3 regions of the Vreelandella sp. V005 genome follow, and region 1 is predicted to be linked to each of the others. Evidence: predicted binding sites of a transcription regulator. Region 1 holds the regulator's gene; each other region holds the start of a gene.
The links. The regulator PhoB, encoded in region 1, activates phosphate uptake and scavenging genes when phosphate is short. The targets are predictions, from matches to a motif close to TGTCATANNNNTGTCANA.

Region 1 (10,891 bases):
GAAGCTGACCGTTGTGGGGGTGCCCGAAAGTGTCGCCGCCAGGGCTTTGGCACTTGCTTGCAGCGGCTGTACGTACATGGCATTCACGCCATCGACGCATGCCACATCGCCCAATGCGAAGATGTTCTGGTGGGAGGTGCGTAGTTGGCGGTCAACCTTTATGCCACTAGGTGAAACGCTTAAGCCAGCGGCTTTGGCAAGCGCCGTACGCGGCGCTAGGCCGGTGGCCATGAGCACGAAATCAGCACTGATCGTCTCGCCGTTATCCAAACGTAAGACGATACTTTCCCCGTGGCTGCGTGCTATTGAATCAATGGCGCGGCCAAGGTGTAGTCCGATGCCTGCTTCGTTAAAGGCATCGCCCAGGGCGTTCCCCAGTGGCGCGGGAAGCAGGCGGGGAAGCAGTGTCGTTTCCGGCGCGATGATGCTGACGTGATGACCGCCGGCGTGCAGATCATTAGCAAATTCGCAGCCGACCAGCCCGGCGCCAATGATCGCCACCCGCGCGGGGCCTTGGCCTAACGCAGTATGGAAGCGCCGGTAGTCATCAAGGTCATTAATAGTGAAGCAGCGTGGGGCGACACTGGAATCAATACTGAACGGCATTCTGGGCGCCGCACCGGTGGCTAATACCAGGTTGTCGTAGCGAAGCTTTTCAGCGTGGGGTGCTTGTTCAGTGTCGAGCAACAGCATTTGGTTATCCACATCCATTGCCACCACAGGGGTGTGGATAACGATGCGCGCGTTCAACTCGTCGCCAAGTTCGGCAGCGCTTCGCTGTGCTAGCTGGTGGGGCGTTAGCTTTTTAGCGAAGCCGGTGGAAAGCAGAGGCTTGCTATAGTCATCACCACTGTCAGCACTAACCAGTGTCATTGAGCGTTGATCGCCTTGTCGGCGCAGGGCGCGCGCTAGCCCTATGCCTGCCATTCCGGTGCCAATAATTATCAGCTCGGCGTGAGAGGTTGACATTTTCTGCGTCGTTGAAGGTACCTGGGAGGGTGATGCGGGCATGCGGTTACCAAGGGGGTCGCTGAAACAAAAGCCTATCAGGACCCCATGTTACACTAGCCGCCCCGATTATTGTTCTGGAGAACTCGGTGACATCGCCTGCTTTCCCGCAACCCACGCTGTTTCCCTATTGGCGTCCCATTGAAGCAGTGCGGTCTGCCATGGGGATGCCCTGGTGGAGATGGGTTGCTTCGACAGATTCTTTAACCGCCCGTTTAATCGCTGCCGGGGGGGATAGGCCGTTTCGCGTACGCTTACTTTATCAGGGCGTTGGCTGGCCGCGACAGGATGAGGCCCAGGCGCTGGGCATTGGGCTCAAGCGTTATGCCTGGCTGCGGGAAGTAGCGCTATGTATTGATGAAATACCCTGGGTGGTGGCGCGCTCTGTGGCCCCTCTTACACAATTAAAGGGCCAACGAATGGAGCATTTGGGAGAGCGTTCGCTAGGGAGCTGGTTATTTCGTCAGCCAGGTTTAATTCGTGGGCCGCTAGAGGCTACCACGCATCCCCCCGCCTTTGCTCGTGCCAACGGTGTCGTGCCTAACAGCACCTGGGGCAGGCGCTCCGTTTTTCAACTGGGCACTCAGCAAGGCGGGTTAACGTTATTGGTGCAAGAGTATTTTTTGCAGGCGATGGCAGATGACCTTGATCTGCCTTCGCGCTAGGCTAGCGCCTGCATCTTATTTTTCGTGAGGTAAGCATGGATCGTTCACTGTTGCGACCAAAAGGGTTGGTTCGCGTGGCAGATTTTCTACAGCTAATGCGTTTGAATCGACCTATTGGTACGTGGCTGTTGATGTGGCCGACGCTTTGGGCGCTTTGGTTTGCGGCGGAAGGCGTGCCAGGCCGAAATACCCTGCTGATTTTTATAGCGGGTGTTTACGTTATGCGGGCTGCTGGCTGTGTGGTGAATGATTATGCGGATCGTCATTTTGATGGCCATGTAAAACGCACCAAGCATCGTCCGCTGGCGACGGGGCGTATCAGTGAAACCGAGGCCCAACTGCTATTTATTGCGCTGGTGGCCACTGCCTTTATTCTGGTACTGCTGACCAATTGGTTTACGGTGCTGCTGTCGCTGGGTGGCGTATTACTGGCGGTTATTTACCCGTTTATGAAGCGCTATACCCATTTTCCTCAAGTGGTACTCGGCGCGGCGTTTTCATGGGCCATTCCAATGGCGTTTGGCGCCGTGCTGAACCACGTGCCGCTAGAAGCATGGCTGCTTTTCTTTGCCAATGTGCTGTGGACGGTCGCGTACGACACGCAGTACGCCATGGTGGATCGTGACGATGATGTGAAAATTGGTATTAAATCAACCGCCGTGCTGTTTGGTAGTGCAGATCGCTTAATGATTGGCTTGCTGCAGGCGGCGACGCTGATGCTGTTGGCATGGGTTGGTTGGCGAGCCGGTTTAGGTGGGTTCTTCTGGCTGGGGCTTGTTGCCATGGCAGCGACTTTTTTGCACCAGCAGCATTTGATTCGCCACCGTGAGCGGGATGCCTGCTTCCAGGCGTTCCTCAACAACCACTGGTCGGGTCTGCTTGTTTTTGCCGGTATTGCGCTAAGTTGGTGGCCTGCGGTGGGCTAATAACGGCGATTGTCATGTAACTGTCATCAAGTCATGGTGTTATCGTCACTGACATGTCATTGAAGAATTGATCTTTAGACTGGCTTTCTTTGAACTGGCTTTTTGAACACCGTGAGGCTCTGGTATGACCGCCAAGACCGTTCTGATTGTCGATGATGAATCGTCGATTCGCGAGATGATCGCGGTAGCGCTGGAAATGGCTGACTACCGCGTGCTCGAAGCAGATAACGCCCAGGATGCTCATGCCATGGTCGTTGACCATCAACCGGATTTACTGCTGCTCGATTGGATGATGCCCGGCACCAGCGGTATTGAGCTGGCTAGGCGTTTGAAACGCGAAGAAGCCACGGCTGAGATCCCCATTATTATGCTGACCGCTAAAGGCGAGGAAGATAATAAAATTCAAGGGCTTGAAGCAGGCGCCGATGATTATATCACCAAACCTTTTTCTCCTCGTGAATTGGTGGCACGGCTAAAAGCAGTGCTCCGCCGCGCTACTCCTCGTGGCGTTGAAGATCCGATTGAGATTAACGGTCTCTTGCTAGACCCGGTCAGCCACCGAGTTAGTGCTCACGGCAAAGCGTTGGAAATGGGCCCCACCGAGTATCGTTTGTTGCAGTTTTTCATGACCCATCAAGAGCGTGCCTACACACGCAGCCAACTGCTTGACCAAGTGTGGGGTGGCAATGTGTATGTAGAAGAGCGTACGGTTGATGTGCATATTCGTCGCTTACGCAAAGCGTTGGGTGATGTGCATCAAAACCTGATTCAAACGGTTCGGGGCACCGGTTACCGTTTCTCTGCCCGGGTGTAAATGTGCGCCTGTGGAGCCGTGAACTGTGGCGGCTAGCGTGGCTAGCGACGCTGGGGACTTGTCTAGGTTGGCTATTGGGTTCGGCAGGGCTGGGGCTTTCGGTAGGCCTTGCAATATGCCTGTTTTATCACCTGCGACAACTGCGCGAGCTGTACCTGTGGTTAACCCTACACCCTCACGACGAGCCACCTGCTGCACGCGGTATGTGGGGCGAGCTCTTTGATCGCTTGTATCGCTATCAAAAAAGTCAGCGCATTACGCAAAGCCGACTGCGTGCTACTTTAGCACGTATTCAAGAGTCGTCCGAAGCGATGCGTGACAGTGTGGTGATGCTTGACCGGCATGGTGACTTGGAGTGGTGGAATAGTGCTGCAACCGCCATGCTGGGGCTCCAAACCGCCCATGATAGAGGGCAGCATATTACCAACCTGCTGCGTGATCCCAGTTTCATCCGCTACTTCAATGCACGTAACTATAGCGAACCGTTAACGCTCACTTCGCCTATTGATGAGCGGCGTATACTTCAATATCAAATTACGCTCTATGGCGATGATGAACGTCTCGTCATGGCACGCGACATTACCCGCTTGCATCGCCTCGAGCAGATGCGCCGTGACTTTGTTGCCAACGTCTCCCATGAACTGAGAACGCCGCTAACCGTCCTCTCCGGCTATTTGGAAACCTATAGCGACATCGCTGACCAGTTGCCCCCACGCCTTGGTAAAAGCCTTCACCAAATGCAGGAGCAAACGCAGCGAATGCAAAACCTGGTCAACGACCTCTTGCTGCTGTCTCGTTTGGAAATTGATCAGGGCGGCAAAGATCACCATCCGCTAGCGCTGGGGCCGTTGCTACACAGCATTTGTAATGATGCCCTGGCGCTGTCGCATCAGCGCCATACCATTACTGTGAAACTTGAAAGCGATGCACGCTTATTGGGCAGCGAGGAGGAAATTCGTAGCGCCATTTCTAACTTGGCCTTTAATGCTGTTCGTTATACCCCAGCAGGGAGCTACATTACGTTGCGCTGGAAAAGTAATGCTGGTGGCGGTTCAATCGATGTGGAAGATAATGGCGATGGGATCGATCCTGTTCATATTCCTCGGCTGACCGAACGTTTTTACCGTGTTGATAAAGGTCGCAGTACCGCGACCGGCGGCACGGGGTTAGGCTTAGCCATCGTAAAGCACGTATTGCTGCGCCACGACGCACAATTACAGATCGAATCCCACCCTGGCAAAGGCGCGCTATTTCGCTGTACATTTCCCGCTTCGCGGCTTGTTTAATCTTGGCAAGTGATGTCAGCGCACAACACCTGTAGAAGTGTGTCATATTGGCAGTAAGATTGGTAAAAGTTTGCTCATGTGCCATTTTTGCACACCTGATGGCGTGTAAAAAGGACTCTAGCGAGTTGGCTATTGAGCGCCTTTTGTTTTTTAAATTGTTGTTTATTATGTGTTTTATTTTCAATGTCATTTTTTTGGCACATCCGCTGCAACGTTAAGAGTAAGAAAGACGACCGCAGGAAATGCTGGTTTTTAACTAGGCCCTTCTTTCTTAAATAAGCGGTATCAAACAGCGATCGGAGGTGGAATATGATGTCCAAGGATTTTCTCAAGAAAGCTGGCATTTTAGGTGTTTCTTTTGGCCTGATGGCAAGCCCATTGGCGTTTGCCCAAACAGATGAAAATTCTGCTATTGATGAAAACCAAGGAATCACAGCTGATGAACAGCCGATGGATCCCCAAGGTTCTGATAGCACTGGTGGCAACGACACCAAAGACATGACTAATGATCTAACCCATGACGAAGGCGACAATGCTAGCGACATGGAGCCTAATTCTAGCGATCACTCAGATGATGCTGAGTATAGTGATGATGAGCTTGTCAAAGAAAACAGTGGTAGTTAAAAGCTAATTAATTTTTGATATCAAAGAATGCCTCTTCAACGGATGAAGAGGTGATCTACAGGATGTTATAAAGGCTAGGATGCTTTTTAGATTCAAGGATGAATCACTAGGAAATCAATACGTCAGTCAGGGTTAATTCCAAGGTTGGAGTCCCGCACAAGGAGTGGAAGCTGACGTTCGTCATTACCTATCGCCTATTCTGATATCGGGCCCCGCCATGGCGGGGCCTAATTTTTTGCTGTGTGTTTTTTACAAATTTAGGCCTGCCCGCTTCTGATTATCTTTTCCTCATACCTACCTACTTGGCCTTCGCATCTATGCTTGGGAGCAGCTTTTTGGTTAATGCATTTTAACCAAGTAAAACGCTTGCCCTAGCAATTACAAGAAGAACCACCCGTCACTATGCCCAGAAGGTAAAGCAATCGTAAGTGTGTCATAACGATACATACATTTTTTGCGCATGAGTCATTTGTGCACATTATTTTTGCGCTAAATATTGTTTTGCACATTAATTTTGTGCGCAATTAATAGAAAATAAATCGTTGATTTTAAATGTTTTTTCTTAATAAGAAGAAAGTTGGCACCTAATATGCTTTGACAGGGCAGTGAAGTCGCCGCAGTGAGAAGCAAGCCAACTTAACCTTCTTACTTCACTTCAGCGGTATTAACTAGTCATTAGGAGTAATTATTATGTTTAACGTTGTCGCTAAAAAAGCAGCTGTTTTAGGCCTTGCCTTCGGTTTGTTATCCAGCCCACTAGCATTTGCCCATATCTCTATTGAAGCCAATCAAGATTTAGCCGTCGATAGAGAGCCGATTCAAGCCCAATCACAGCGCTCCTCTGATCAAGCTGATTTTAGCCCCTCTGACCTGATGTACGATGAAGGTGATCGTCCTGATATTATCAAGTCAGAATCAAACCGTACTGAGGTCCAAGTGGAATATACGGCGAAAGATCTAACGCACGATGAAGGTGATGGAAACATTTGGTAACAAAAGTTTGCAATTCCGTAGAAATACATTACGATTGGGGTGTGTGTTAAACACGCAGTGTGTATCACACCGATAAGGATGCAGATCGATTCAAGGAACGAATCAAACGGCAATCAATACGTTGGTCAGGGTTAAAAATCCAAGGTTGGAGTCCCACAAAAGGAAAGGAAGCTAACGTTAGTCATTGCCTCTCTCTTGTATCCTTGGGCCCTGCTAATGCAGGGTCTAGTTTTTTGTGTATCAGCGGTTTTTAGCTTTTCTCAAGTTCGCGTTGCCTCCTGTTTGGGAGGAGTGTGCCTACCTATATCCCGCTCATTCTCTACTCCCTACTATTCATGACGTTAAACATCAGCGTTATAGGAATAAACGACACATGTGTAATTATTGCACAAGTATTTTTGACAAAATAAAGCAGCGCTAATTTGTTTTGCGCGCAAATCTATTTCATAGGCAACTGTTTTTATTGGCATGTTGCGTTTATGAAATTTTTTGGCATGCTGCGTGCATTTATAAACCTACTGGCCGTTTTATTGATGAATAAGCGGTATATAGAAATGCTGAGGAGAACGTTATGTTATTGAAAGAAATGGGTAAAAAAGCCGCTATTGTTGCTACTGCTTTTAGTTTGATCGCAAGCCCGCTGGCAATGGCGAACTCATCAATTGAGTTAAACCAAGATCGCTCTGCTGGTCAGGATGTGATCGATAAACCTGAGTCACACAAAACGTCTAATAATGAAGCCAACATTTCGGCTAATGATTTGACGCGTGATGAAGGTGATAGCTTGGATTTCTCACCCACTAGCAGCGGTTCTGATGAAGTTGAGAGCAAAGAACGTGGCGCTACCATCGATCCAGAAGAGTTGACGCGTGATGAAGGCGATAGCACTGATTGGTAAGTAATCTATTAACGGTTACTGCTAGCGTAAGAATTTTTGAAAAACCCCGCTTAAGCGGGGTTTTTTAGGTCAGGGAGCGTGACTATCGTTATTAGTGGTGGTGATGCTGATCTGCGGCATTACTACCCTCCTGAGCGCTTTGTACCCAGACTTCAATAGTCACCTCTTCTTGTTCAGCAAAGGAGAGCGTGAGGGGAAACCGGTCGCCTTCTACTAATGGCTCGGTTAATCCGACCAACATTAGGTGGAAGCCGCCACCGGGACGCATGATGGTCGTCTCCCCAGCGTTAATACGAATCTCGTTCACATGGCGCATCTGCATCATATCGCCGTCCATTCGCATTTCATGTAGTTCGACGGTGTTACTTGCCGGGCTGCTTGCACCAACCAGAGTGGCAGGGGCTGACAAGGCGGTGATATCCACATAAGCAGCGCCGTTGCTAGCCCCCGGAGGGGTTGGTATGGCGAAAGGATGCGTGATACGCATAGCCTCTGTTTGAACGTCGTGCGCGGTTGCTACCGATGCCACCATATAAAGCGTGCTGACTAAGCACGCTCCCAGCCATGCGATGGGTTTGAGCATACGTTGTTCCTTTATTGTTGATTGAATGTGACAACATGATCTAAACGTAAAAGTAGCAAAGTAGTCGAGCACAGGTAATATATGCCTCTACTGCGGCGTGATGCCACGTCCATTGCTGTGCGCGTCTCTGTAATGGTCATCCCAGAGCAGTACGGCCCCGGCGACTGCACCGGGAATCAGAAAGAGATTAGCCAGTGGGATCCAGGTAATGAGGGTGACTAATCCTCCAAAGCTGAGGCTTTGCCACCAGCGTTTCGAAAGCCGCTGGCGCATATCGGCAAACGTCACCTTGTTGTTATCCATTGGGTAGTCTAAATAAGTGATCGCCATGATCCAGGCGGAAAAGAGCGCCCACAGCAATGGGGCAGCTAAATTCAGCCCAGGGATCCAGCTAAGCACAAACAGGGCGGCTGCCCGGGGGAGGATATAGGCGAGCTTGACGAACTCGCGACCAATAGCATCAATGGCTGTTTTCGTAAGGTTACGGTCATCGATGGGTTCGTTGCCCGTGACTTGCGTTTCGACCTTGGCGGCCAAAAAACCGTAAAAAGGGGCGGCGATTAAGCTGGTGACCAGCGTGAAGGTGAAAAACACCACCACTAGCAGGCTAATCACGAACAGAGGCCAAATAAGCCAGGAGAGCCAGTCGAGCCAAGTCGGCACCATGTTCATCCAGTGGGCCAACCACCCATCGAAGCGATTAAGCACAAAGCTGAACATGCTGACATAAACAAGCAGGTTGACCAGAATGGGCAGAAACACATAGCGACGCATACCCGATTGATATACACAGCGTGTGCCTCGGCTAAGCGCAGTGACAGCATCCAGCATGATGGGGAGACTCCTTGTGATTCAAACGTCCAGTCCGCTCAGCGGCCTGGACGTATTGCAGGAGGAAACCCCTTTCAGGTCAAGACTTTTTTAGTACCTGCGGGTCAAGGTTGCCGGGGTCGCTATGGCGAATATCCAACCCTTTGACAAGATAAACCACGTACTCGGCAAGGTTATCAGCATGGTCACCGACGCGCTCGAGTGCGCGCAGAACCCACATGATACTGAGTACAGAGGTAATGGAGCGTGAATCTTCCATCATAAACGTCATAAGTGAGCGCATTGCGCTGCTGTACTCGTCGTCCACCAATTCATCTTCACGCACTACCTGCATGGCCAAGTCGGTGTCAAAGCGGGCAAAGGCGGTGAGTGCATCGCGAAGCATTTTACGCACATGCTCGCTGATGTGCCGCACTTCCACCAAGCCGCGAATGGTGCTGGTGCTTTCACTCAGCAGCAGGGCGTTACGGGCGATTTTACTGGCCTCATCGCCAATGCGCTCAAGATCAGACGTGGCACGGATAACGGCAAGCACCAGGCGTAGGTCGGACGCCGCAGGCTGACGCCGCGCCAGGACGCGTGTGCACTCGTCGTCAATTTGCAGCTGCAGATCGTTGACCTGGCGGTCATTGTCACGCACTTGCTCAGCCAAGCGAGTGTCGCCTTCCAGCAAGGCAAAGACGGCATCCTGTACCTGCTTTTCTACCAGCCCGCCCATGGCCATCAGGTGGGTTTTCAGCTCTTCCAGCTCCTGGTTGAACTGGCGAGAGATATGCTGGCTGTGGGTATCGCTCGTAATATCCATGGAGCACTCCTGACGTTTCAGTCGGTTAGGCCTAGGTGATGCGGCCGGTGATGTAGTTTTCGGTGCGTTGCAAACGGGGATTCGTAAAGACCTGATCGGTAGGCCCGTATTCGATTAGCTCACCTTGATGCAAAAAGGCGGTGTAATCCGATACACGTGCCGCTTGTTGCATATTGTGAGTGACCAGAACGAGCGTCAGCTCTGACTTGAGGTTACGAATCAACTCCTCAATTTTGAGCGTTGAAATGGGGTCTAGCGCTGAGGCCGGTTCATCCAACAGCAGTACGTCGGGCTGTACGGCTAACGTGCGGGCGATGACGAGACGCTGCTGCTGACCACCCGAAAGCTGCCAGGCGGAGCGGTGCAGACGGTCTTTAACCTCATCCCAAAGCGCGGCGGAGGTCAATGCCCACTCGATAATGTCATCCCTCTTGCGCTTGGGAAGGCGCTGCTGCAAGCGCAGCCCAAAGGCAACGTTTTCATAGATCGACATAGGAAAGGGATTGGGCGTTTGAAAAACCATCCCCACTCGCCGTCGCAGTTCGGTCACATTCGTTTGCGGGGCGTGAATATCTTGCCCTTCCAGCGTGATTTTACCGCTATGCGTTACCGATTCATTCAGGTCGTGGAGGCGATTAATGGCTCTTAACAAGGTTGATTTACCGCACCCTGAGGGGCCGATAAAAGCCGTTACACGATGACGAGGAACGCTAAGGGTTAAGTCGCGCAACGCCTCTTTCCCCGCATAGGCGAGGCTCAAGTGATCGATGCTCAGGCAGCTGCTGTCGACTGAAAAGTGCGCCACTGGTGCCTGAGAGGTATTGATTGAATGTGATGGTGCTAGCATTCGCTTCCCCGTTGACGCCTAAGATAATGACGCAGAAATATGGCAGTTAGATTAAGCATCAGCACAATCAACACTAAAAGTAGCGCTGTGGCATAAACTAGCGGTATGGCAGCCTGCACATCTTCACCGTGAAAGGCGGTATCAAATAAATGATAGCCAAGGTGCATGAACTTGCGCTCTAAATGCAGGTAGGGAAAGTCGCCATCAATGGGCATTTGTGGCGCTAGCTTGGCAACGCCTACGAGCATCAGGGGGGCAACCTCGCCGGCAGCGCGGGCAACCGCCAAAATGACGCCAGTCAGCATGGCGGGCGCCGCCATGGGCAGCACGATGCGAGTAAGCATCTCCAAGCGAGTGGCGCCGAGTGCTACGGCGCCTTCACGCTGGGCTTCAGGAATACGCGCCAGCCCCTCCTCGGTTGCCACAATCACAACGGGCAGAGTGAGCAGGGCGAGAGTTAATGAGGCCCATAGCAGGCCGCCGGTTCCGAAGGTGGGCGAGGGCAGCGTGTCACTGAAAAACCATTCATCCAGCGAGCCACCAATGCCATACACGAACACGCCTAAGCCGAAGACGCCGTATACAATGGAAGGCACGCCAGCAAGGTTACG
Region 2 (10,891 bases), on a different contig from region 1:
GGACCAGGCCAGCACACCCAGCAACACACCCCAGGCGATTAGCGAAAACCAACTGCGTCGACGCTGCAGCGGTGCGGTCATTTGAGAAGCGTGAGTATTCATGGTCTCTCCGGGCTGGAGGGGCGGCCAGCGCTCCCCCGCCGTCGATAATCTATTAAGTGCTTGAACGTTATTCGGCGTTGGCCACAGAGGGAGCGTCCGATTCAGCCTCCTCCATTGCCTCGAGGCGTTGATTGAGCTCGTCCAGCTGTGCATCCAACGCCGCTAGCTGCGCTTCTCGATCAGCGTCAGAGAGGCTCTGATCATTGGCGATATCAGCACGCTGGCTAAACAGCTCAAGCTGGCGAATCGGTAATAGGCTATCGTTGCTGGAAGGAGCAAAATGACTCCACTGCAGGGGGGCTAAAATCTCCTTCTGTTCATCGCTTTCGCCATAATTGAAGAAGAAGTCTCGCAAGTTCTGCTTGGTCTCTTCGGGCAGGTTGCTGCGCCATACGAGGGGATCAGAAGGGATCAGCGGCGATGTCCACACCACGCGAAGTTGCTCCGCTTTATCAGGCGCGGTGATCTCCAGGCGCTCCATACTCTCGGTATTAAAAGTCGCCACATCGACTTGTCGGTTGGCGACCGAAAGCGCGTTCGTTTCATGGTTGGAGTTCAAGGTGCGTTTAAAGGCAGAGGAAGCATCCACGCCATTCTTGGCAAACACGTAGTAACCGGGCACCAAATAGCCAGACGTTGAATTTGGGTCGCCGTTACCAAAGGTGAGATCAGACGCGTTAGCCAATACGTCTTCGATGCTGTGCAGGTCGCTATCTTCATGCACAATCATCAAGCTCCAATAGCCCGGCTCACCACTCTCCGGAATCGTCTGGGCAAACACCTCGCCACCCGCACGATCGACGGCTTCCATCGCCGACTTATTGCCGTACCAGGCGAGATCGATCTGATCGAAGCGCATTGCCTGAATCACCGCGGCGTAATCGGTCGCAAAGAAAGGCTCAACTTCTACCCCAAGGCTCTGCGACATATCCTCTAGAAACGGCTGCCACATAGGCCGCTGGTTCTGACTCGACTCGGTGGAGATAATGCCAAACTTGAGTGTTTCGGCGGCGAAAAGCTGAGTGCTAGCCAGCAGGCCAATTCCCGCCATCAGCGGCAGAACCAAACGGCGATAGTTAAACGTCATGGGTGTCTCTCCAGAGTAATAGGGTTATCAAGGGCAGGTTCAAAGGTGCCCGGCACAGGTATCAACCCAGCGCGGGCGTTACGACGGTAGGTGGCGTTCTAGCTTTGCGATCACTGGGCAGCGCTGTGCCGTTTGAGGCTTCACTGGCGCGGAGCTCATCAAGGTCGGAATTTTCGTAAAGCGCTTGTAGGCGTGCATCGGTGAGTTCGTTAATGGGGCCATCGAAGTACAGGTGGCCATCCTTAAGAGCAACGGCACGGTGGCAATAGCGACGCGCTATATCGACTTGGTGCAGGGTGACGACGACAGTGCGGCCGTCTTCGGCGTGGATACGGCTGAGAATTTCCATGACTTCCCGGGCACTACGCGGGTCGAGGGAAGCAATCGGCTCATCGGCCAGGATCAGTTCGGCGTCCTGCATGAGTACCCGAGCAATGGCGACCCGCTGCATTTGTCCACCCGAAAGTGTATTGGCGCGCTGATCAATGAGCTCTTCCAGCCCCACTCGGGCCAAGCAAGCGCGCGCACGCTGGCGCTCCTGATCGGTAAAGCGGCCGCAGAGAGCTCTTATCCGTGACATGCTACCCAACTGCCCAACCAGCACATTGGTCAGTACGCTGAGACGACCTACTAAGTTGAACTGCTGAAAGATGTAACCGGTACGGCAGCGCTCGATGCGAGCGGCTCGGCGCAAACGCCCGCTCGCCTGCACTTCACGCCCCATCAGCGACACACGGCCACCCTGGATACGATTTCCACAAGTAAGGCCGACAAGGTGACGTAGTAACGTGGATTTGCCTGAGCCCGATGGCCCAATCAGCGCAACCATCTCGCCTGTTGCAACGCGAAAGCTAACGTCGTTTAACACCTGGCGGTGTCCAAACGACTTATTTAAGCCTTCCGCATTAATAGTAGGAATAGACATGGCGCTTCTCCTTTAGGAATAGCGCCATTCTGGTTGAAGGAGATGAACACCAGTTGTCTAGACAATGTCATTTTGATGATAATTTCAGGCCCGCCTCAGCCTCCTCAACACAGAGCCAACAGTGTCGCTCACCCAATATCAAAGACTTGTCTCTTAATGACTCACGATTGAAATGTGTATGTCATCCGGTCGTCATACGTTTTCCTATCGCGTCCCGGCTACCCAGCTTGGCGTTATCCGCCTATAACACCTACGTTGTTTTAATGGTTGGTTATAAAAACCGGTTATAAAAACTGAGCGTAAAGATACAGGGAGACGTAACGATGGATGCACTTGCGCGAAAGCTGGGCCTCAAGACGGATCCCACCATATTTTTCACCTCAGCGGGGATCATGATCGTTTTTCTAGTGGCGCTGCTGATTGCGCCAGGCCCTATCGGGGAGGCCTTCGGTGCGGGACGGGAGTGGATCGTTACTAACCTAGGCTGGTTTTTTATTTTGGGGGTAACAAGCTGGGTAGGGTTCCTGCTCTGGGTGGCGATCAGCCGTTTCGGGGCGATTCGCCTGGGTGGCAATAATGCGAAACCGGCCTACACCAACGCTTCATGGTTCGCCATGCTGTTCGCGGGTGGTATCGGCACGGTGTTGATGTTCTGGGGCGTGGCCGAGCCGATTTCCCACTTCGCAACGCCCCCAAGGCCAAGTGTCGAGCCCTTCTCGGTGGCCGCCGCCGACGATGCCATGAGCTTCTCGATCTATCACTTGGGCCTACACACCTGGGCGATTTTCGCCATGCCAGGGCTGGCGTTCGCGTACTTTATCTATCGTTACAACCTGCCGATGCGTTTCAGCTCGGTGTTTTTCCCGCTGCTAGGCGAGCGCATTCACGGCCCCATTGGTAAGGCACTGGACATCTTTGCCGTGCTCGGCACGCTGTTTGGCGTGGCGGTGTCTGTCGGCCTGGGCACTCAGCAAATCAATGCCGGGTTAACAGAACTGTTTGGTATTCCGGACGCGGTGTTGACCAAGGTAGTGATCATCGCCGTGCTGACATCCGTTGCCGTGGGGTCGATCATCGCGGGACTGGATTCAGGGGTGAAGCGGCTTTCTAATATCAATATCTGTATGGCCGTAGGCCTGCTGCTGTTTGTGCTGTTTACCGGTTCGACGGTTTTCCTGTTGCGTGCCGTGGTCGAAACCTTTGGCCTCTATATAACGAACTTGCTGCCCATGGCGTTTTGGAATGACACCCTGGCACGCTACTCCAGCGAAGGCGGCGCCTGGGGATGGCAAGGCAGCTGGACGGTGTTCTACTGGGCCTGGACCGTTACCTGGTCGCCGTTTATCGGCATCTTCGTGGCGCGCATTTCCCGCGGCCGAACCATCCGCGAGTTCGTGCTCGGCGTGCTGTTTGCGCCCTCTATTTTTACGCTGATCTGGTTTGCGATCTTCGGCTGGTCAGCGATGGAAATCGACGGCATTGGGGCGGCAGCCCGTGAAGCCATGGGTGACCAAGCCGGTACTTTATCCGCTGCCGTGGCCGAAAGCATCCCCCTCGCCATGTTCGCGTTTTTCGATAACTTCCCCGCCGCTACCTTGATTCAGGGCTTGGCGGTGGTGATCGTCGCCATCTTCTTCGCCACCTCATCGGATTCCGCCTCCCTGGTGGTCGATATGCTGTGTACCGGCAGCGCAGACCCAGGCCCCTGGCACCAGCGGGTTTTCTGGGGTGTCTCGGAAGGCATGCTGGCCGCCATGCTCATCGTGCTGGCAGGCGATGCCGGGCTAACCGCACTCCAAGAGGTCATCACCGTTGTCGGCCTGCCGATGTTTATTCTGGTGTTTCTCATGATGTTCGCGCTTTACCGCGGCCTCATGCATGAGGAGCTCAGCGAAGTAAGGGTAGGCACGCCGCCGAAGCAGGAAGAGTTGAAGCCGGAGGATTAGGTGGCACACAACAGGGTGCCTGCGAGGAATTGCAGGCCCCTGTTTCAAGTGGTGAAGCTAGGTAGGTTGTATCTGTGACCGTCTGCTTCCTAATTAATGCTCAGTTGTGAGCGCGCATTCCTGCGAACCTATCAAAGACAGCTGCAATTCACTCCTACAAAGCGCTGGGAACAATGCTGCGTGCCTTTCGATAATGGCTACTACATTCGGCGGGGCCTTTTCGCGCGTTAGCTCCATTCAGGAATAGGTGAAGCGTTGAAAAGAAAGCTTACGAAGCTCAGCCCGCTTAAGCAGCCTATGCTAGGGTAAATTTAGTAGAGGGTTGAACAGGTAAAAGCAGAGCATACAAATCGAGATAGAGCATAAAGGCAGTTAACGACTCAAAGCGTTCTATTTCAACTAGCTAAAAATAAAAATTGGGGATTATAGGCCGGTGATAAACCAGATAGACATAGCAAGCTTTGGAAGTTTCAGCGGTTTGGAGTGGAAGAGGACTGTTCGTGATAGAGGCAAAAACGTTCAGAATTTCAAACGCCTCAACATCATCTATGGACGTAATTACTCTGGGAAGACGACCCTTTCCCGAGTTTTTCGTGCCCTAGAGATACGTAAGACCCCACTCAGCTACCTTAACCCCTCCTTCACTATCTACGGGGAGAAGGGCAATGTTACGCATGCAACAATACCGGCTCACAACTATGACGTCCGGGTCTATAACCGTGACTTCGTAACGGACAACCTGGGTTTCCTGGTCAACCAGGTTGATGGGGAAATCAAGACATTCGCCATCGTCGGTGAGCAAAACAAAGAGATTGATGATGCAATTTCAGCCATAGAAACCAGGCTTGGTAGTGTGGAAGGTAAATGCGGTCTTCGGTATGAGCTAGAAACGAAGAAGAAGGAACGTGATCGCACAGAGACCAGCCATAGAACTGCCTCTAACTCTTTGGAAGAGAAATTGCGCTCACACGCAAATAAAGAGATCAAGAAGAATCGGGAGTATGGCTCTCCCGTATACAACATTGGCAGCATTAAAAGTGACATTGCTGCCACTAAGAAGCCTGACTTCGTAACTCTGACTATTGACGAACAAGCTGCAAAGCTTACTCTATTAAAGCAAGAAGCCCTACCAGATATAACTGGCACATTGGGAATACAACTAAAATTTGATTCATTGTGTAGTACGGCAGAGCCACTTCTATCAAAAGAAATTACGCCCACAAAACCGATTCAAGAACTGCTTAATGATAGTGTTCTACAACTCTGGGTCAAGCAGGGAATCGGTCACCACCGTGAAAAACGTGATACTTGCGCATTTTGTCGCCAGGCCTTACCAGACAATATTTGGCAAGTACTGGACTCTCACTTTAGTAAAGAGTCTGGAGAACTTGAAGCCGCTTTAGATGCTGCGATCTTGACCGTCAACAATGAGATAAATGCAATTTCTGGCTTCAACAGCTTTAAAAGAGACCAGTTTTATACAGAAGAGCGATCTGCTTTTGACACAAGTAGTGCAGCTCTTTCTCATGCATTGGGAGTCTATAAAAAAGATCTGGAATCACTGAAAAAAGCCTTGGAAGATCGCAAAAGCAATCTCTTTCAGGTCATTTCCTTGAAGGATTCTATTCATGATGGCAAAGAAATTCAGAAGCATGTGGATGCTATAAATGCGTTGATTTCCACAAGCAATAGCAAGACGAAAACACTTGAAAAAGACAAGATTGCAGCCAGAAATGCACTTCGTCTGACTAACGTCTATACTTTTTCCCAAGCAATCAACCATGATGACGAAATTGTTAAAATTAACAATTTAAAGACTGACATGGATGGAGCGAGAACTACGTACGACGAAGCTGAGAAGGAAATTCGTAAGTCAGAATCAGCAGTTTCTGCCTTGCGAGCGAAACAGAAGGATGAAAGTAAAGGAGCCGATAGAGTCAACTCCTTGCTCAATCATTTCTTTGGCCATGATGGAATCAAACTTGAAGCTAAAGACAATTTAGACCAAACAGCAGTCAAGTTTGAAATTACCAGAGATGGAAAGTCCGCATACAACCTCAGCGAAGGTGAGTGTAGCCTAATTGCTTTCTGCTATTTTATTGCCAAACTTGAAGATCCAGACAGTATGGGAAAAAAACTTATTATTTATATAGATGATCCTATTTCCAGCTTGGATGGAAATCACATTTTCTTTATATTTAGTCTGATTGAAAGCTTAATTGCCAAACCAATTAAGAATCCCGACGGCTCAAACGCCTACCGCTACAAACAGCTTTTTATCTCGACACACAACCTTGACTTCCTCAAATACTTGAAACGTCTCTCCATCCCTAAGAAAAAGATTACTGCAGGAGAAGGGAAACAAAAAAGTGTTGATGATAACGAACATTTTATGATTGAGCGTAATGGTGCATCAAGCAACATCTTGCTTATGCCATCCTACCTCAAAGATTACATCACTGAGTTTCATTATCTCTTCCATCAAATCTATAAGTGTAAGGATCCAGAAAATGCACATATTAACTATGAGCCATTCTTTGGGTTTGGCAATAATTTAAGGAAATTTCTTGAAGCATTTTTATTTTTTAAGTACCCCTATCACGACAACAGAAATGATGCCTTTGAAAGAATCAAGAAGTTCTTTGGAGAAGAGGAAGATACAGCGATTGCGCTATTAAACCGTCTTAATAATGAGTTCTCTCACCTTGAGGCCGTCCCCGACAGAGGTTTCAAACCAGTGGAAATTCCTGAAATATCCAAGGTGGCAAATTATGTTTTGGATAAAATCTATGCCGCTGATCAGGACCAATATAACGCCCTTCTTAAAAGTATTGGAGAACCAGAACGAACATCCTGAATAAGAACCTTAGTCTTAGATGCAGAATCATATTAAGCTGCATCTATAAATTAATAGCAGGTAAAAGATCCTAACTGACGACCAAAAAAAGGAGGCCTGCGATTTCTCGCAGACCCCTTTTTAACAATTTGGCGCGCCCGGCAGGATTTGAACCTGCGACCCTCGGCTTCGGAGGCTAATTTCAAACCTTACCAATGATCTATCCTTCCAAGGCAACCTACCGATAAACATCATTTTAAACCAATAAAAACAGAAGCCTATATAAAAGTAGAGTGCTAATACCACATTTCACTTTATCCCTATTAACATCAACCACTACCCTTCGCCACCATCAAAGAGGTCACATAGCGTGATTTTAAAATGTCCGGTTTTTGGACGTTTTTGACCTTTGGCGGCAGTGCTTTAACTATCTCTCAAACACACCATGATGATCACCCGGCAAAAGGACCTCCTCTCCCCCGCCTTTCAGCATGATGAACTGCCACAATCCCCAAATGGGTTGCACATTAGAGGACAGCTTTTCATCTACTTATCGTCGTCAATTCCTCACTGGAATTCAGACCTTCTGACATCCGTGAAAGCGACGATTACTACATTAATAAAACGCCCTTTATTGAGCGCCTAGCCAATAAGAACAAGTACTATACATTTCTCGCCGCAGGCGTTTTTGGCAAGAGCCTACTACTGAGCCCTGCACTGCCTATTTGAAGGCCATAAAGCCTTGTTTGAAAGTTTGTATATTCAAGATAAATGGGATCGGGGGACTACCTATCCAGTGGCTCGCTTTAGCTTTAGCAATGGTGTTTTGCAAAGCCGCGCTGAGCTGGTTGAATGCATCCGTGAGCAGCTACTACTCACTGAACGTGAGCGCTTAGGCCTGTCTGTTGATCATAAGACCGATATTGCTGGTGAGTTTGAGACGTTGCTTCGTCAAGCGCATTTCAAAGCCAACCAGCACGTGGTGGTTTTGACCGACGAGTACGGAAAGCTAATTTTGGTTAACTTTACTCAACCCAGAGCTTGCCCGAGAACGCCAAGAGGGTTGAACAATCTGAACGACATCACACTGACGAGTCCTTTTCCACTATTTGTAACTAATCCAGCATCAGTGAGATACGTATTAACTGCTCAGGCTTGATCGAATCGCCAAAGTAGTCATCCCCCTTTCGCACCGTTGTAGTTATATAAGTTTACCGCCATAGACCCTTTCATTACGCCCCGAGATATCCAATTAGCGTGCTGATCAGCAAGCTGTCTCTAGCTACTCAGTTCCCGATGGGGACAATGGGCAGAACCCCTTCGTAATAGGGATGAATTGGCCAGAGAAAATAAGGTCACAGGAGGCGGCTTTCATCGTACTAATGCCACCAAACCGAGAGCATCGCCAATATTGAATTCAAATTGCAACTCGTACATTAGGAAAATGTTCATTGGGTTTGATAGCCCGATGCCAGTAACTCTCCAAGGTAAACGAGTTCGCTGAAACCATTTTTCCTGCCTTGACCGACTCTGGCTACGCTCATAGACTTGACCGAATGGTCAGTAAATAATCAAAGACCGTTTATAACCAATAACGACACCTCCAGCCATTACAATAACAAGGTATCGGGTATGCAAGAGACAACAGCCTACTCATCCGAGAAGCTCAATCCGGATGTTGACGATGCGGAGCGCCATCTGCCGTTTCTGGATCGCTTTTTTAACGTATCTAAACGCGGCTCTTCAATAAAAACAGAGGTTCTCGCTGGCCTTGCCACCTTTCTTGCTGGCATGTATATCATCGTGGTCAACCCAGCAGTGCTCAGCGATGCAGGCATACCTTTCACTGCCGCGCTCTCAGCCACTGTTCTGATCAGCTTCATGGGAAGTTTGGCCATGGCATTTTACGCCCGCAACCCCATTATGGTGGCACCGGGCATGGGCATGAACGCGCTGTTTACCTATACCTTAGTTCTGGGTGCTGGGATCAGTTGGGAAGTGGCGCTTGGTTGCGTATTCTGGTCGGGGGTAATCTTTGCGGTGCTGGCGCTGTTCAATGTACGCAAGGCCGTCATCGAGGCGATCCCGTTGTCGCTGCGCTATGCAATTACCTGCGGTATCGGGCTGTTCATCACCTTCATTGGGCTGCAAAACGCAGGCTTCATTGTGGGAAGCGATGCCACCGTGGTGTCGCTTGGCACCATGGACGCACATCTGGCTACGTTCTTTCTGGGGCTGATTGCCACGGCGGTGTTCGTGATCATGCGCTTTAACGGTGCGCTGGTCATGGGCATTGCGCTGACCACAATGGCTGCCGCGCCCATGGGGCGGCTGTGGGGCGACGAAGTCATGGTGGCCTGGACAGGCCTTGCCGCCTGGCCGGATTTCAGCGCGGTGATGATGGTGGACATCATGGGTGCGCTGAAAGTCGCCTACCTACCGTTCATCTTCGTGATGCTATTTACCAACTTCTTTGACGCCATGTCGTGCTTTATGGCGTTAGCCGAAACCGCCGACCTCAAGGATAAAGAGGGCAATCCACGCAACCTCAAGCGCTCCATGACAGTGGATGCCTTTTCGTCGATGATTGCCGCTCCACTTGGCACCAGTGCCGCACAGACGTTCATTGAGTCCGGGGCGGGCGTGGCCCAAGGCGGGCGCACTGGGTTGGTGGCACTGGTGATTGCGTTACTGTTCCTGCCGTTCTTGTTTCTCTCGCCATTACTTTCGCTGGTGCCAGGTATTGCCACCGCACCTGCGCTGGTTATGGTAGGGCTATTCATGATGGCTCCAATACGCAAGATCGAGTGGGAGCATTTTGATCAGGCGTTCCCCGCATTTCTGGCAATCATCCTGATGCCGCTGACCTACTCAATCACTTTGGGCATTGCTTTTGGCTTTATCAGCTTCGTGTTGGTCAAAGTACTTACCGGGCGCTTAAGTGAGATCAAGCCGGCCATGTGGATAACCGCCGCGCTGTCGGTAGTCATGCTATTCACCGCGCAATAAGCGATCTGCCGTCTGCGCAGTGTCAGGCGGCATTTCGAACTGTAGAGAATTGATCCCACAGGCTTTTGTCATCTCAGCCTGAAAGTCGACGCAACAACTAGAGAAGAAAGCCTAGCGACATAATCTTTCCAAGAGAGATAGCCATAGAAGTGAGCCTTGGCAACAGCCTGCCGGAACAGTCTGCTACCACAGCATAGAGAACACGAGTTGGGGTCAAAGACCTTTCTTGGGAAGCTTGTGCCGAAAGAACCGTGCCTTGATCCGACTGTACAACAGGACGACTAGCTGTAGCATTCGCCACCACAGTAACGTTAAAGCCTAAGTTAAACGCCCCAGGCGCTATAGAGTTATCGCACATATGGGTCATAAAACCGACCAATATCAGTTTACGGCAGCCTGTTTTATAGAGATTCTTTCAGTTCAAGCTGTATAAAAAAGCTTGCATACTCTTCCACTGGCTTCTCCATATCAGCAATCTGTCCCTTATGTCTGTGGTATCAAAGTAACTCTATCTCCAGCCTCTGTTAAACATGAATCATTGATGCACCTAACCACAAGCTTTCTTTAGTAGCTCTTTAGCTTCTGCGGAGGTGATATTGACCTTAAATAAATGAGATAACAAAGACTGATAATACTCAATAATTCGGTTATTAAGATTAGAAATGCCATTCGACATTAAACGTAATAGCATCGGTATCCACACCGGGCTTATCATTATTACCAAACTTATTGCGCCAGTACTCGTAGCCAACGCCCGCCCATAATGAGTTTTCTGCCCCCCATGCGACTTGACCAACATCGAACATCAGCGAGGTACGCATTAATTGCTCAGGCTTTGTAGCCTCTCCAAAGTAATCGTCTCCTTTCTCGCTGTTGTAGCTGTAAAAACCTTGGAATTTTAGCGGTAACCCTGCCGCTTCAAACGGCAACCCCCAGACTAAGTTTAGTTGGTAATAAGGATCAAAGGAGATGCTATTTTGGTTTTC
Region 3 (10,891 bases), on a different contig from region 1:
CTGTCGTAAAAAACAGTTGTTGAGATAAAAGTTCTGTTTGATGCCCCGTTAGCCGTTTAATGCGGTAGCGGCGCACTTCAGTTAACTCCTTGCTTCCTTGTCGTCGTTTACTGTTTTTAGCAGTAGCACACAAAGGAAGCTGTCAAACCGCAAGGAGATCCCATGCGTCATTACGAAATCGTGTTTATGGTCCACCCGGATCAAAGCGAGCAGGTGCCGGCGATGGTTGAGCGCTACACCAGCATCGTTACTGAAAACAGCGGCACTGTGCACCGTCTGGAAGATTGGGGCCGTCGTCACTTGGCTTACCCGATCAACAAGATCCACAAAGCCCACTACGTGCTGATGAACGTTGAGTGCAGCGGCGAGACTCTCGATGAAATCGAGAATATTTTCCGTTACAACGACGCCATTATCCGCAGCCTGGTTGTTCGCTGCAAAGAAGCTGTTACTGAAGCTTCCCCGATGATGAAACCGGCAGAAGAAAAACGTCCGCGTCGCGAAGAAAAACCGCGCGCTGAAGAAGAAGAAACTGCCTGATTTTATTCACTGCACGTTTTAAGGAGCTAGTCCATGGCACGTTTTTTCCGTCGCCGTAAGTTTTGCCGCTTCACCGCTGAAGGCATCAAGCAGATCGATTATAAAGATCTGGACACGCTGAAGGCTTACATCACCGAAACTGGCAAGATCGTTCCAAGCCGTATTACCGGCACCAAAGCACGCTATCAGCGTCAGTTGGCGACTGCTATCAAGCGTTCGCGTTATCTGGCACTGCTGCCCTATTCCGATAGCCACCAGTAAGCGTTTAACGTGATGCTGGCACTAGCCCGATGGCTGATGCGGGGCACGCCTTACGCCGCAGGCGGGGCGGCCCTGGCAACGCTAGTGCCTTGGTTGTTCTGGTTAGGGGCAGCCATCGCCGCGTTGATGACCCTGCGTAAAGGTTTCGTGCCTGCGCTTCCGGTTATTATCGCTGCAGCGCTACCGGCTGGCTGGTGGTGGGCGCAAGGTGATGTCATTCCGCTTGCTAGCATATTGCTGGTAACGCTAATGGCGGTCATTCTGCGCGAGAGAATGCGTTGGGGCGAGACCTTAATTGTGGGGACATTAGTCGCCTCAGTGATGGTTCAGCTTGGCATTTTCAGCCCACCAGGTGGTACGGAACTAATGCTTGAGCAGTTGCGTGAAGGTTCACAAGAAGTGGATCGCATGCTCACGGAATTCGCCAATCAAGGCTACGATACCCAAACCATTGCCGCGCTAGTGGTAGGTGGTGTGACCGGGCTCGTTGTCCTATTGGCAGCCATCGTGTGTTTGGCGCTTGCGCGTAGTTGGCAAGCTGGGTTGTATAATCCAGGTGGCTTTCGCGAAGAGTTTCACGCACTGCGCCTAACCCCCAAAGAACTAGCTGTATTGGCGGTGATTGGGGTGGGTGGCATGCTGCTAGGCGCACATGCGTTGGCGATGCTTGGCTGGATTCCGCTATTGGTAGCTGGCGTTGCGTTAGTGCACGGGTTTATTGGATTAAAGGGGATGAACGGGCTGTGGCTGGTAGCATTTTATGTGCTGCTGATCACGACCTGGCCCACGATTCTCATTGTGCTGCTGTTGGGGCTGATTGATACATTCGCGAACGTTCGCGCACGCCTTGCCCGCAGCAACTGACAAGAGGTTTACGAGATGGAAGTCATTCTGCTCGACAACATTGGTAAGCTGGGCGGCCTGGGTGATAAGGTCACCGTGAAGCCTGGTTATGGTCGTAACTATTTGGTGCCTTACGGTTTAGCCGTACCGGCTACTAAAGACAACATCGAAGCGTTTGAAGCGCAGCGTGCTGAACTCGAAGCGCAAGCTGCAGAGCGTAAGGCGGAAGCCGAAGCGCGCGCTGAGCAGTTGAACGACATCGAACTGTCTTTGGTTTCCAAAGCAGGCGACGAAGGCAAGCTGTTTGGTTCTATTGGGCCGCGTGACTTGGCTGACGCCATTTCCTCTGCTGGCATCGATGTTGCCAAGAGCGAAGTCCGTATGCCGAATGGCCCGATTCGCCAAACTGGCGAATACGACATTGCCCTTCACTTGCACGCTGAAGTGGATGCGGTTGTACGCGTTGTGGTAGTGGCAGAGTAACTGGCTACTTAGCTTAGTCACTTGTTGTGCTAGCACGACAGCCTCAAAAGGCGCGGGTTTTCCCGCGCCTTTTGTTTTTTGTCATCTCGTGTTTTAAAACGTTTATCTTTAAGCGCTTGCGCTTCAAAGTACCTGTGTTGGATAAGTAGTACGTTCTGGATAGTGTCGTAAATTCGCCCGATACGTTGAGTCATGGCGGCTTTTAGACAATGTCTAGCGAGGGGCAATGCCGGTAGTCGAATTTACTCGCTCCGGCTAAGATAGCTCCTTTTCATCGGCTACGCTTTCACGTTTTAAGGAGCTCGCTATGCAGGACCAGCCTTCTGCTGATCAAGAAACGGCAGCGCTAAAACTGCCGCCGCACTCGCTGGAGGCGGAACAGTCGGTATTAGGCGGGCTAATGCTGGACAACCAAGCCTGGGATAATGTCTCAGAGCGGTTGGTAGCGGATGACTTTTACCGTTATGAACACCGTCTAGTGTTCAATGTGATGATCCATCTGGCGGAATCTGGCCAGCCATTAGACGTGGTCACGCTCTCTGAAGCACTGGAGGCGCGTGACCATTTAGATACGGTAGGTGGGTTGGCTTTTTTGGCTGAGCTTGCCCGCAATACACCCTCTGCCAGCAATATTCGTGCTTACGCTGACATCGTGCGTGAGCGAGCGACATTACGGAAGCTGATCCGTGCGGCGAATCAAATCGCTGATAGCGCCTTTTCGCCCCAGGGTCGTCCGGCGGATGAGCTGCTCAATGAAGCAGAGCGGTTGGTATTCCAGATTGCTGAGGAGCGGCCCAAGACCGGCGGCCCCATTGGCATGAGTGACCTGCTGACCAAAGCCGTCGATCGCATTGATGAGCTGTTTAATCTCAAAGGCGAAATGACCGGGCTCTCGACCGGTTTCCGAGATCTGGACGAAATGACCACCGGGCTACAGCCTTCGGATATGGTGGTAATTGCGGGCCGCCCCTCCATGGGTAAGACCACGTTCGCCATGAACTTGGTAGAGCATGCGGTCATTTCCAGCGACAAGCCGGTCATGGTGTTTTCCATGGAGATGCCGGCAGAATCGCTCATGCTTAGGATGCTTTCATCGCTGGGCAGGATTGACCAAACCCGTGTGCGTACCGGTCAGTTGGAAGATGAGGATTGGCCGCGCTTAACCTCTGCGGTCAACCTGCTAAAAGACAAACAGCTGTTTATCGACGATACCGCGGCCTTATCGCCTAATGAAATGCGCTCCAGGTTGCGCCGGGTAGTGCGTGAGCATGGCAATATAGCGCTGGTCATGATCGATTACCTTCAGCTGATGCAGATCCCTGGCTTTAGCGAAAACCGCACCGGCGAAATTTCTGAAATCTCGCGCTCTTTGAAAGGCTTGGCGAAAGAGTTCAATTGCCCCGTGGTGGCACTTTCTCAGTTGAACCGCTCATTGGAGCAGCGTCCCAACAAGCGCCCGGTCATGTCGGATCTTCGCGAGTCGGGTGCCATCGAGCAGGATGCGGACGTCATTGCCTTCGTTTATCGAGATGAAGTCTATAATCCAGATAATCCCGACAATCAGGGGATTGCAGAGCTAATTATCGGTAAACAGCGTAATGGACCAATCGGCACCGTTCATATGGCATTTATTGGTAAATACACCCGCTTCGAAGACCTGGCCCCGGATAGCTACGGCCAAGCCTTCGGCGACTAAGCGTTTAATGACGGGTTCTTGATGAATCGCTTGAGGATGGGGAGCGAGCTCGTATAATGCCCTCCCCACGATACGCAAAAAACGGGAGTAGCAAATGGCAGGTGGATTTCGGCGCGGTAATCGGCAGCGTCTTCCTAAGCTAGAAGGGCGCGGTGAGCTTGAAGCACTAGAGCGGGAAGGGCCTTTCAAGGAGTGGTTAGGTATGCCCGACCTTTATCGCTACCATTTGATAGTGGAGGGGGAAAAGTACAGCTACCAAACCGAAGATGGTGAGTTGCCTGTTAAGGTAGGCGATAAAGTTGTGTTTCGTTACAAAGAGACGAAAGGCGGCAACTGGATCGACCGTAATTCGCTTGGTAAAGCTATCGACCCTTCTGAATATCAGTGACATAACGAATTCTTGACGCTTCGGTCAGGAACTCTTTTATATGGTTGCCCTCCTAATAGCTGACATAACAGCTTAAACATTCGTGCTGGAAAACACTTGTTGTATAACCAGTCGTCAAGCGTCTATCTTTTAGTGGATGTCATCACACTGCAACAACAGGGCAACAGAAATGTCATTGGGTACGGTCATGCTGTGCCCACAGGATATTTCTAGTGACATTTTTGACGAAATACACGAATAACAGGAGGGAGCCATGGAACTGAAGGATCTTAAACAGTTTGTCGCCAATCACGACAACTTTGAAATTCGCGTGATTACCCATGCGGGCAGTCGTTTCTATCAGGTTGAGCTGGAAGACGTTGAGGGCGAGCGACATATGCTGACGCAGCGTACTAAGCCGATGCTGTTTCGCTCGCTAGATGATGTCTACATGGACCTCAAGCGTGCAGGGATTCATCGGGCTTACTTAGTGCAGCATGTGCCTCACGATGAAGTGATAGGCCGCGATGCGCATTATAGTGAACCGATCACATCGCGCATGCCGCTTGTTTTTTAACACTATTATTAACTCGTTAACGTTTAGCCTGACGCTTTTCCCACCACTGCCCAAGCCGAATTCGGCGACGAGCAAAAAATCGGTAACCGGCATTCATTATGCCGTGTACTCCCGGTAAACACGAAAACTTCACCAACCGCCGATAGCCCAGCACTGCATAGAGGGCACGGCTGGCATCCATCCCGATATACCACTCTCCTTGGCTGTCTCTTAGATGTAGCTGGCCCATCATCGCGTTAAACTCTTGCCCGTATGCTTTGGCGTTAAAGTCATTGGCCTGAATATCTATCAGCGCAATGTATTCCCGATGACGATGCTTTTCCAACCACGCCACTTCTTGCTGACAAAAAGGGCAGTGGCCGTCATGAAACAGCGTGACAGGGGGCGATGCCTTAAGTGGTGTGTAGCGGCTCATCGTTGATCCTTATTGGCTGTCGTCTTTGAGCGTTGCATAACCTGTTGTGTGGCAGGGTTGCCCGTAGCCAGGCGATGTCTCCAGTTGATCTAAAAAGTGCTCAGCCTGTTGGCGGATAGCTTCACGTTTTTCATCGGTCATGCGGCTGAGTGAACCATAAATCAGCTTCATCCGTGGATTCTTGTTAAGGGTTTCGGCGTTTGTCTCAAGAAAATACCAATAAAGGCTGTTGAAAGGACAAGCGTTAGGGCCGGTCACCTGCTTTGGTGAATAGCGACACTGCTGGCAATGGTCCGACATTTTATCGATGTATTTACCCGAAGCGCAGTAGGGCTTGGAACCCATCAAACCACCGTCTGCATGGAGCACCATACCTAGCGTGTTAGGCAGTTCTACCCATTCGCTGGCATCGGCATACACCGCTAAGTACCAATCGCATAGTGCTTCGGGTTTCACCCCGCACAGTAAGGCAAAATTGCCCGTGACCATTAACCGCTGAATGTGATGAGCGTAACTGTTGTCGATAGTCATCTGTATGGCGCGCTGCAAACAGCGCATATCCGTCGTGGCATCCCAGTAAAAGTCGGGCAGGTCGCGCTTAAAATTGAGTTGGTTGGCGGCTTTATAACTGGGCATCTGTGTCCAGTACAGCCCACGTACATACTCACGCCAACCGAGAATTTGACGGATGAACCCTTCAACGGCGTTGATGGGGGCGTCGCCAGCGAAATAGCACTGTTCGGCGGCTTCGCATACCTCTTGGGGGGAAAGTAAACCGATATTCATCGCTGCCGATAGCCGGGAGTGATAAAGAAACGGTGCTGAATCGCTGATGGCATCTTGGTAGCGACCAAACTGAGCCAATCCATGCTGAGTAAAATGCCTGAGATCCACCAGTGCCTGCCGACGTGTCACCGGTAGATTAAAATTTGCCAAGGAGCCCATATGGTCGCCGAAGTGGCGTTCTGCATCCGCCAGAGCCGATTTGGTCAACGCATCTTGGCGATGTTGCGGAAGGTCGGGGAAATCGAGTTCTGCACTGATAGGCTGACGATTGTCGTGGTCGAAATTCCACTTACCCCCCGCGGGCTCATCACCTTCCATCAACAACCCCGTACGCTTGCGCTGCTCCCGGTAAAAATACTCGAGACGAAGCTGCTTGCGCCCTTTTGACCATTGGCTGAATGCCTCAGGTGTGGTGAAGAAGCGCTCATCCTCTAACACCCGCCAGGGAATCGCTGCGTCATCACGCTGCCGCATCGTTTCCCAAAGCCGCCATTCACCGGGCCGTGCGACGCGTATTTCGTCACAACCATACTGTTTCGCGATGCGTTCTGCCTCTTCAATAAGGGAGTGGCTATTATCATCGTCATCTAGCGCGCTGTAGTGTACTTGAAAACCTTCTTCGCGCAGTGTCTGGGCAAAATGGCGCATAGCTGCCAGAAAAAGCCCGATCTTATGGATATGGTGAGGGACGTAGCGTGCTTCTTCAGCCACTTCACAAAGCGCAACCACCGCGCCAGCGGGCGCTTGGCGTAGCGTCGTTAGGGATAAAGAGAGCTGGTCGCCGAGCACTAATAGTAAGGGCTTGGACATGAGTTAGCCTGTAGTTATACAAATGATGTCAATAGTATAACTTTATGCCGCCACTTTGACGAAAAGTGGTAGTATTTAACCTGTTTTTAATTAGTAATTAAGCTGTTTTTAATCTTGAATTAGCCATCAGTGATACCGTTATTTATCAGGAGCAGTGTAATGACCGAACATGTCGTCAAGGATCAGCCGGGCGAGGGCCACTTAGCCCATGCGCCCAGTGATCATCCGCCGGTTCCGCGTGCCAAAGTCGGTGTTGTACTCGCAAACTTGGGCACGCCGGATGCCACTGACTACTGGTCAATGCGTCGCTACCTGAATGAATTCCTCTCTGATAAGCGTGTAGTCGACTATGCGGGTTGGAAATGGCAGCCGTTACTGCAACTGATCATTTTGACGAAGCGGCCGTTCTCTTCAGGTAAGGCGTACCGAGGAATCTGGAATAACGATAAGAATGAAAGTCCGCTGCTCACCACTACCCGCGCCCAGGCCGAGAAAATGACGGCGCGGTTGAAAGCGCTTTACGGTGACGATGTCGAAGTCGATTTCTGTATGCGCTATGGAAACCCCTCGACGGAAAGTGTGCTGAACCGATTAAAAGAGAAGGGCTGTGAGAAAATCGTTTTCTTTCCGCTCTACCCACAATACGGCTCGCCCACCACCGCAACGGCCAATGACCAGGCGTTTCGCACGCTGATGAAAATGAAGTGGCAACCGTATATCCGCACGGTGCCCGCCTATTTCGACCATCCCGCCTACGTGCAGGCGCTGGCAAATTCCGTTCAAGAAGCGTACGGCAGCTTCTCGACGCGCCCCACGAAACTGGTCGCTAGTTATCATGGCGTGCCCGAGCGTTATTTAATGGAAGGGGATCCTTACCACTGCCAGTGCCAGAAAACGACACGTTTGTTGCGGGAAAAGCTTGGTTTCAGTAAAGAGGAAGTGGATACCGCTTTCCAGTCACAGTTTGGCCCTGAAAAGTGGGTGGGTCCGCAAACGGTTAAGCACGTTGCAGAACTTGCCACACAGGGGCATAAGCATATTGCCATCATGTCGCCTGCTTTCTCATCTGACTGCGTCGAAACGTTGGAAGAGATTGAAGAGGAAATTCGCGATAGCTTTATGGAGGCGGGCGGAGAAACGTTTAGCTATATCCCTTGCCTCAATGACCGCGATGACCATATCGAAGCACTGCTAAGCGTTATCAACAATGAATTAGCAGGGTGGTTGTCGGTTGCTTAACGTGTCATCCCTTCATTAATTAAGAGGTTAATTAACAGCAGCCGCTCGGTGAGATGACCCTTAGCGGCTGTTTGCGTTTATGGGTTTGGCTGGTCAGTCAATATTGGCTGTTATAAGGTGTACAACTTCAGAATCACATTATTTCAACGCTTAAATGTGGGTGATAGAACATGATGCTTGGGCATCCGCCTCGACTTGAAGGGTGGGCCTTTCGTTATTCTGGAGGTTTCGCTTGATACAGCTCGCCGTGTTGATGGGTTTCGTGCTGGCAGCATTATCGCCCCTGTTAAACCGCTGGTTTGGCCAGCGCACCAGTCTTTTATTGGCACTTTTCCCTGCTTTGCTAGCCGTGTGGCTGTTACTTCAAACGCCGGAAGTTATGCAAAATGGCCGCTTACTCTTCGAGTGGCAGTGGGTACCTTCCTTGGGCATCAGCCTTACCTTTCTGCTGGATGGCTTGTCTCTGCTGTTTGGGCTATTGATTACCGTGATGGGGGCCTGCGTGTTGGTCTACGCCGGTGGTTACCTAAAAGGGCATCCTGATATAGCCCGGTTTCATATCGCACTCGTCGCCTTTATGGTTTCAATGCTGGGTTTAGTGCTGGCGGATGGTCTCTTTACGCTGTTTATTTTCTGGGAACTGACCAGCATTACCTCTTATTTATTGATTGGCTTTAATCACGCCGATATTAACGCCCGCAAGTCAGCACGGCAGGGGCTATTCGTGACCGTCGCGGGCGGCTTAGCGTTGATGGCCGGGCTGGTGTTACTGGGCATTGCGAGCGGTAGCTGGTCGCTGGCAGAAATTTTTGACCAAGAAGCCGATTTGCGCGAACACGCACTCTACACCCCCATGTTGGTCTGCTTGCTGTTGGGAGCCTTTACCAAGTCGGCCCAGTTCCCGTTTCACTTCTGGCTACCCAATGCGATGGCGGCGCCTACGCCGGTTTCGGCATACCTGCACTCGGCCACTATGGTGAAAGCGGGGATTTATCTATTGGCCCGCTTGCACCCGGAACTGGGCGGTACGCCGATGTGGATTGGCGTGCTTTCCGTTGTAGGCGCCCTCACCATGCTGGTCGGTGCCTTTTTAGCTATTCACCACACCAACATTAAAAAGCTGCTGGCTTACTCAACCATTATGGCATTGGGCACGTTAACGATGCTGCTGGGGATCGGTACCGAGTACGCGATGACGGCATTCGTCACCTTTCTTCTTGCCCATTCGCTCTATAAAGGAGCGCTCTTTATGGTCGCCGGCATACTTGACCATGAAACCGGCACTAAAGATGTCACGCAGATGGGTGGGCTGCGATCGATAATGCCGATAACGTCAATGATCGCGCTGATCGCGGCGCTTTCACTGGCGGGCGTTCCGCCGCTGTTTGGCTTTATTGGTAAAGAGCTGATGCTGGAGGCTGTGCTGGGTGCCGATAGCTTCCGCCTGCTGTTGGTACTGTTTGCTTTTGTCGCCTCCATTTTGACCATTGCGGTTGCCTTTATCATTGCGTTACGGCCTTTCTATGGGAAGCGCCACGATACACCTTTGGCGCCTCATGAAGCGCCGCAGAGTATGTGGTTGGGTCCTGCATTACTAGCTGTCGGATCGCTTCTACTCGGCCTAATGCCTGCTTTACTTGGCGTGAATGGATTGTTAACAGCCGCCGCCACCGCTGTCTCAGGGGGAACGATTAATGTGGCGCTTTCGCTTTGGTACGGCTTTAACGTAGCACTGGGCATGTCGGTAGTCAGTCTGGTGATTGGCTTCTTACTCTTTAAGCGGTGGGATAGTGTGCGTGCCAAGCTTTCGATGCTGACACCGGTAATGCGCCATGGCCCTGAGGCGGGCTATGAACACATGATGAACGGCATCGTGCAGTTCTCCGACTGGCAAACGCGGCTGCTGCAAAATGGCTACATGCGTAACTATATTTTAGTGATGCTGATCACGCTCATCGCGCTGATTGGCCACTCGATTCTGGTTCGCCATTCGCCGGTCATTACTTTTGATCTTGATGTTCGTTTCCACGAGGCGGTAGTGGCGGGAACGATGGCAATGAGCGCGCTGTTTGCTACAACGACTCGCTCTCGTCTTGGGGCCGTCGTGTCGGTTGGCGTGATGGGATTTTCTATTGCGCTCATTTTTATTTTATTCAGCGCGCCCGACTTAGCCATTACGCAGCTATTGGTTGAAACCTTAACGGTGATTTTACTCGTGCTGGTGCTGTTCCGGCTGCCACGATTTTCAAATCTTTCAACGAGTCTGGAACGTATCCGTGATGGCTCCGTCGCCGCGATGATGGGTATTTTGATCTGTTTATTAATTATGACGGCGTGGAACATTCAGCAGTTTGAACCAATTTCAACGTACATGATTGAGAACAGCGCGCCGCTGGCTTACGGCCGCAATATCGTTAATGTCATTTTGGTTGACTACCGGGCGCTGGACACCCTGGGTGAGATGTTCGTGCTGGCACTCGCAGCGATTGGTGTTATCGCGATGCTCAAGCTGCGTCATGGCGAGAGCAGCAATGAAAAGCACGAAGAGGGCAGTAAAGTGACCAGCAAGGAGCCTTCCGATGGTTAAGTCAGGCACGATTATTCTCAATACGGCGGCACGCTTTTTAATGCCGCTGCAATTGATGTTTTCTATTTTCCTATTGCTGCGAGGGCATGACGAGCCGGGCGGTGGTTTCATTGCGGGTTTAGTAGCGGCGGGGGCCTTTACGCTCTATCTCTTTGCCTTTGGGGTGAGCGCCACCAAAGAAGTGCTGCGAATGGTCGACCCCCGCGACTTAATTGGCATCGGCTTGCTGCTGGGGATGATTTCGGTGGTGCCGGCTTGGTTTTTGGGTCAGCCCTTTTTGACCGCCC

Region 2: phnC (phosphonate ABC transporter ATP-binding protein) is a predicted target of PhoB. The motif match lies at 2,294-2,311, and genes of this name have one in related genera.
Region 3: ACUN8H_RS08450 (DUF6482 family protein) is a predicted target of PhoB. The motif match lies at 4,349-4,366, and genes of this name have one in related genera.

What each region holds. Positions count from the first base shown of each region.
Region 1 covers NZ_JBQXYA010000006.1:161,006-171,896, forward strand. Annotated here, with positions in the region: gene ACUN8H_RS14390 (NAD(P)/FAD-dependent oxidoreductase) at 1-969, opposite strand, end outside; gene ACUN8H_RS14395 (chorismate--pyruvate lyase family protein) at 1,098-1,673, shown strand; gene ubiA (4-hydroxybenzoate octaprenyltransferase) at 1,709-2,599, shown strand; gene phoB (phosphate regulon transcriptional regulator PhoB) at 2,724-3,413, shown strand; gene phoR (phosphate regulon sensor histidine kinase PhoR) at 3,416-4,699, shown strand; gene ACUN8H_RS14415 (hypothetical protein) at 5,009-5,323, shown strand; gene ACUN8H_RS14420 (hypothetical protein) at 6,014-6,316, shown strand; gene ACUN8H_RS14425 (hypothetical protein) at 6,888-7,214, shown strand; gene ACUN8H_RS14430 (copper chaperone PCu(A)C) at 7,306-7,797, opposite strand; gene cysZ (sulfate transporter CysZ) at 7,885-8,628, opposite strand; gene phoU (phosphate signaling complex protein PhoU) at 8,708-9,433, opposite strand; gene pstB (phosphate ABC transporter ATP-binding protein PstB) at 9,465-10,280, opposite strand; gene pstA (phosphate ABC transporter permease PstA) at 10,274-10,891, opposite strand, start outside.
Region 2 covers NZ_JBQXYA010000003.1:306,918-317,808, forward strand. Annotated here, with positions in the region: gene phnE (phosphonate ABC transporter, permease protein PhnE) at 1-102, opposite strand, end outside; gene phnD (phosphonate ABC transporter substrate-binding protein) at 170-1,189, opposite strand; gene phnC (phosphonate ABC transporter ATP-binding protein) at 1,251-2,114, opposite strand; gene ACUN8H_RS10040 (BCCT family transporter) at 2,438-4,060, shown strand; gene ACUN8H_RS10045 (AAA family ATPase) at 4,494-6,917, shown strand; gene ACUN8H_RS10050 (AAA family ATPase) at 7,488-7,625, shown strand; gene ACUN8H_RS10055 (AAA family ATPase) at 7,609-8,055, shown strand; gene ACUN8H_RS10060 (NCS2 family permease) at 8,529-9,905, shown strand; gene ACUN8H_RS10065 (hypothetical protein) at 10,003-10,272, opposite strand; gene ACUN8H_RS10070 (hypothetical protein) at 10,562-10,891, opposite strand, start outside.
Region 3 covers NZ_JBQXYA010000002.1:680,290-691,180, forward strand. Annotated here, with positions in the region: gene rpsF (30S ribosomal protein S6) at 163-540, shown strand; gene rpsR (30S ribosomal protein S18) at 574-801, shown strand; gene ACUN8H_RS08430 (hypothetical protein) at 814-1,665, shown strand; gene rplI (50S ribosomal protein L9) at 1,681-2,127, shown strand; gene dnaB (replicative DNA helicase) at 2,435-3,823, shown strand; gene ACUN8H_RS08445 (hypothetical protein) at 3,918-4,211, shown strand; gene ACUN8H_RS08450 (DUF6482 family protein) at 4,465-4,767, shown strand; gene ACUN8H_RS08455 (thiol-disulfide oxidoreductase DCC family protein) at 4,784-5,182, opposite strand; gene ACUN8H_RS08460 (cryptochrome/photolyase family protein) at 5,192-6,778, opposite strand; gene hemH (ferrochelatase) at 6,938-8,017, shown strand; gene ACUN8H_RS08470 (putative monovalent cation/H+ antiporter subunit A) at 8,253-10,604, shown strand; gene ACUN8H_RS08475 (Na+/H+ antiporter subunit B) at 10,597-10,891, shown strand, end outside.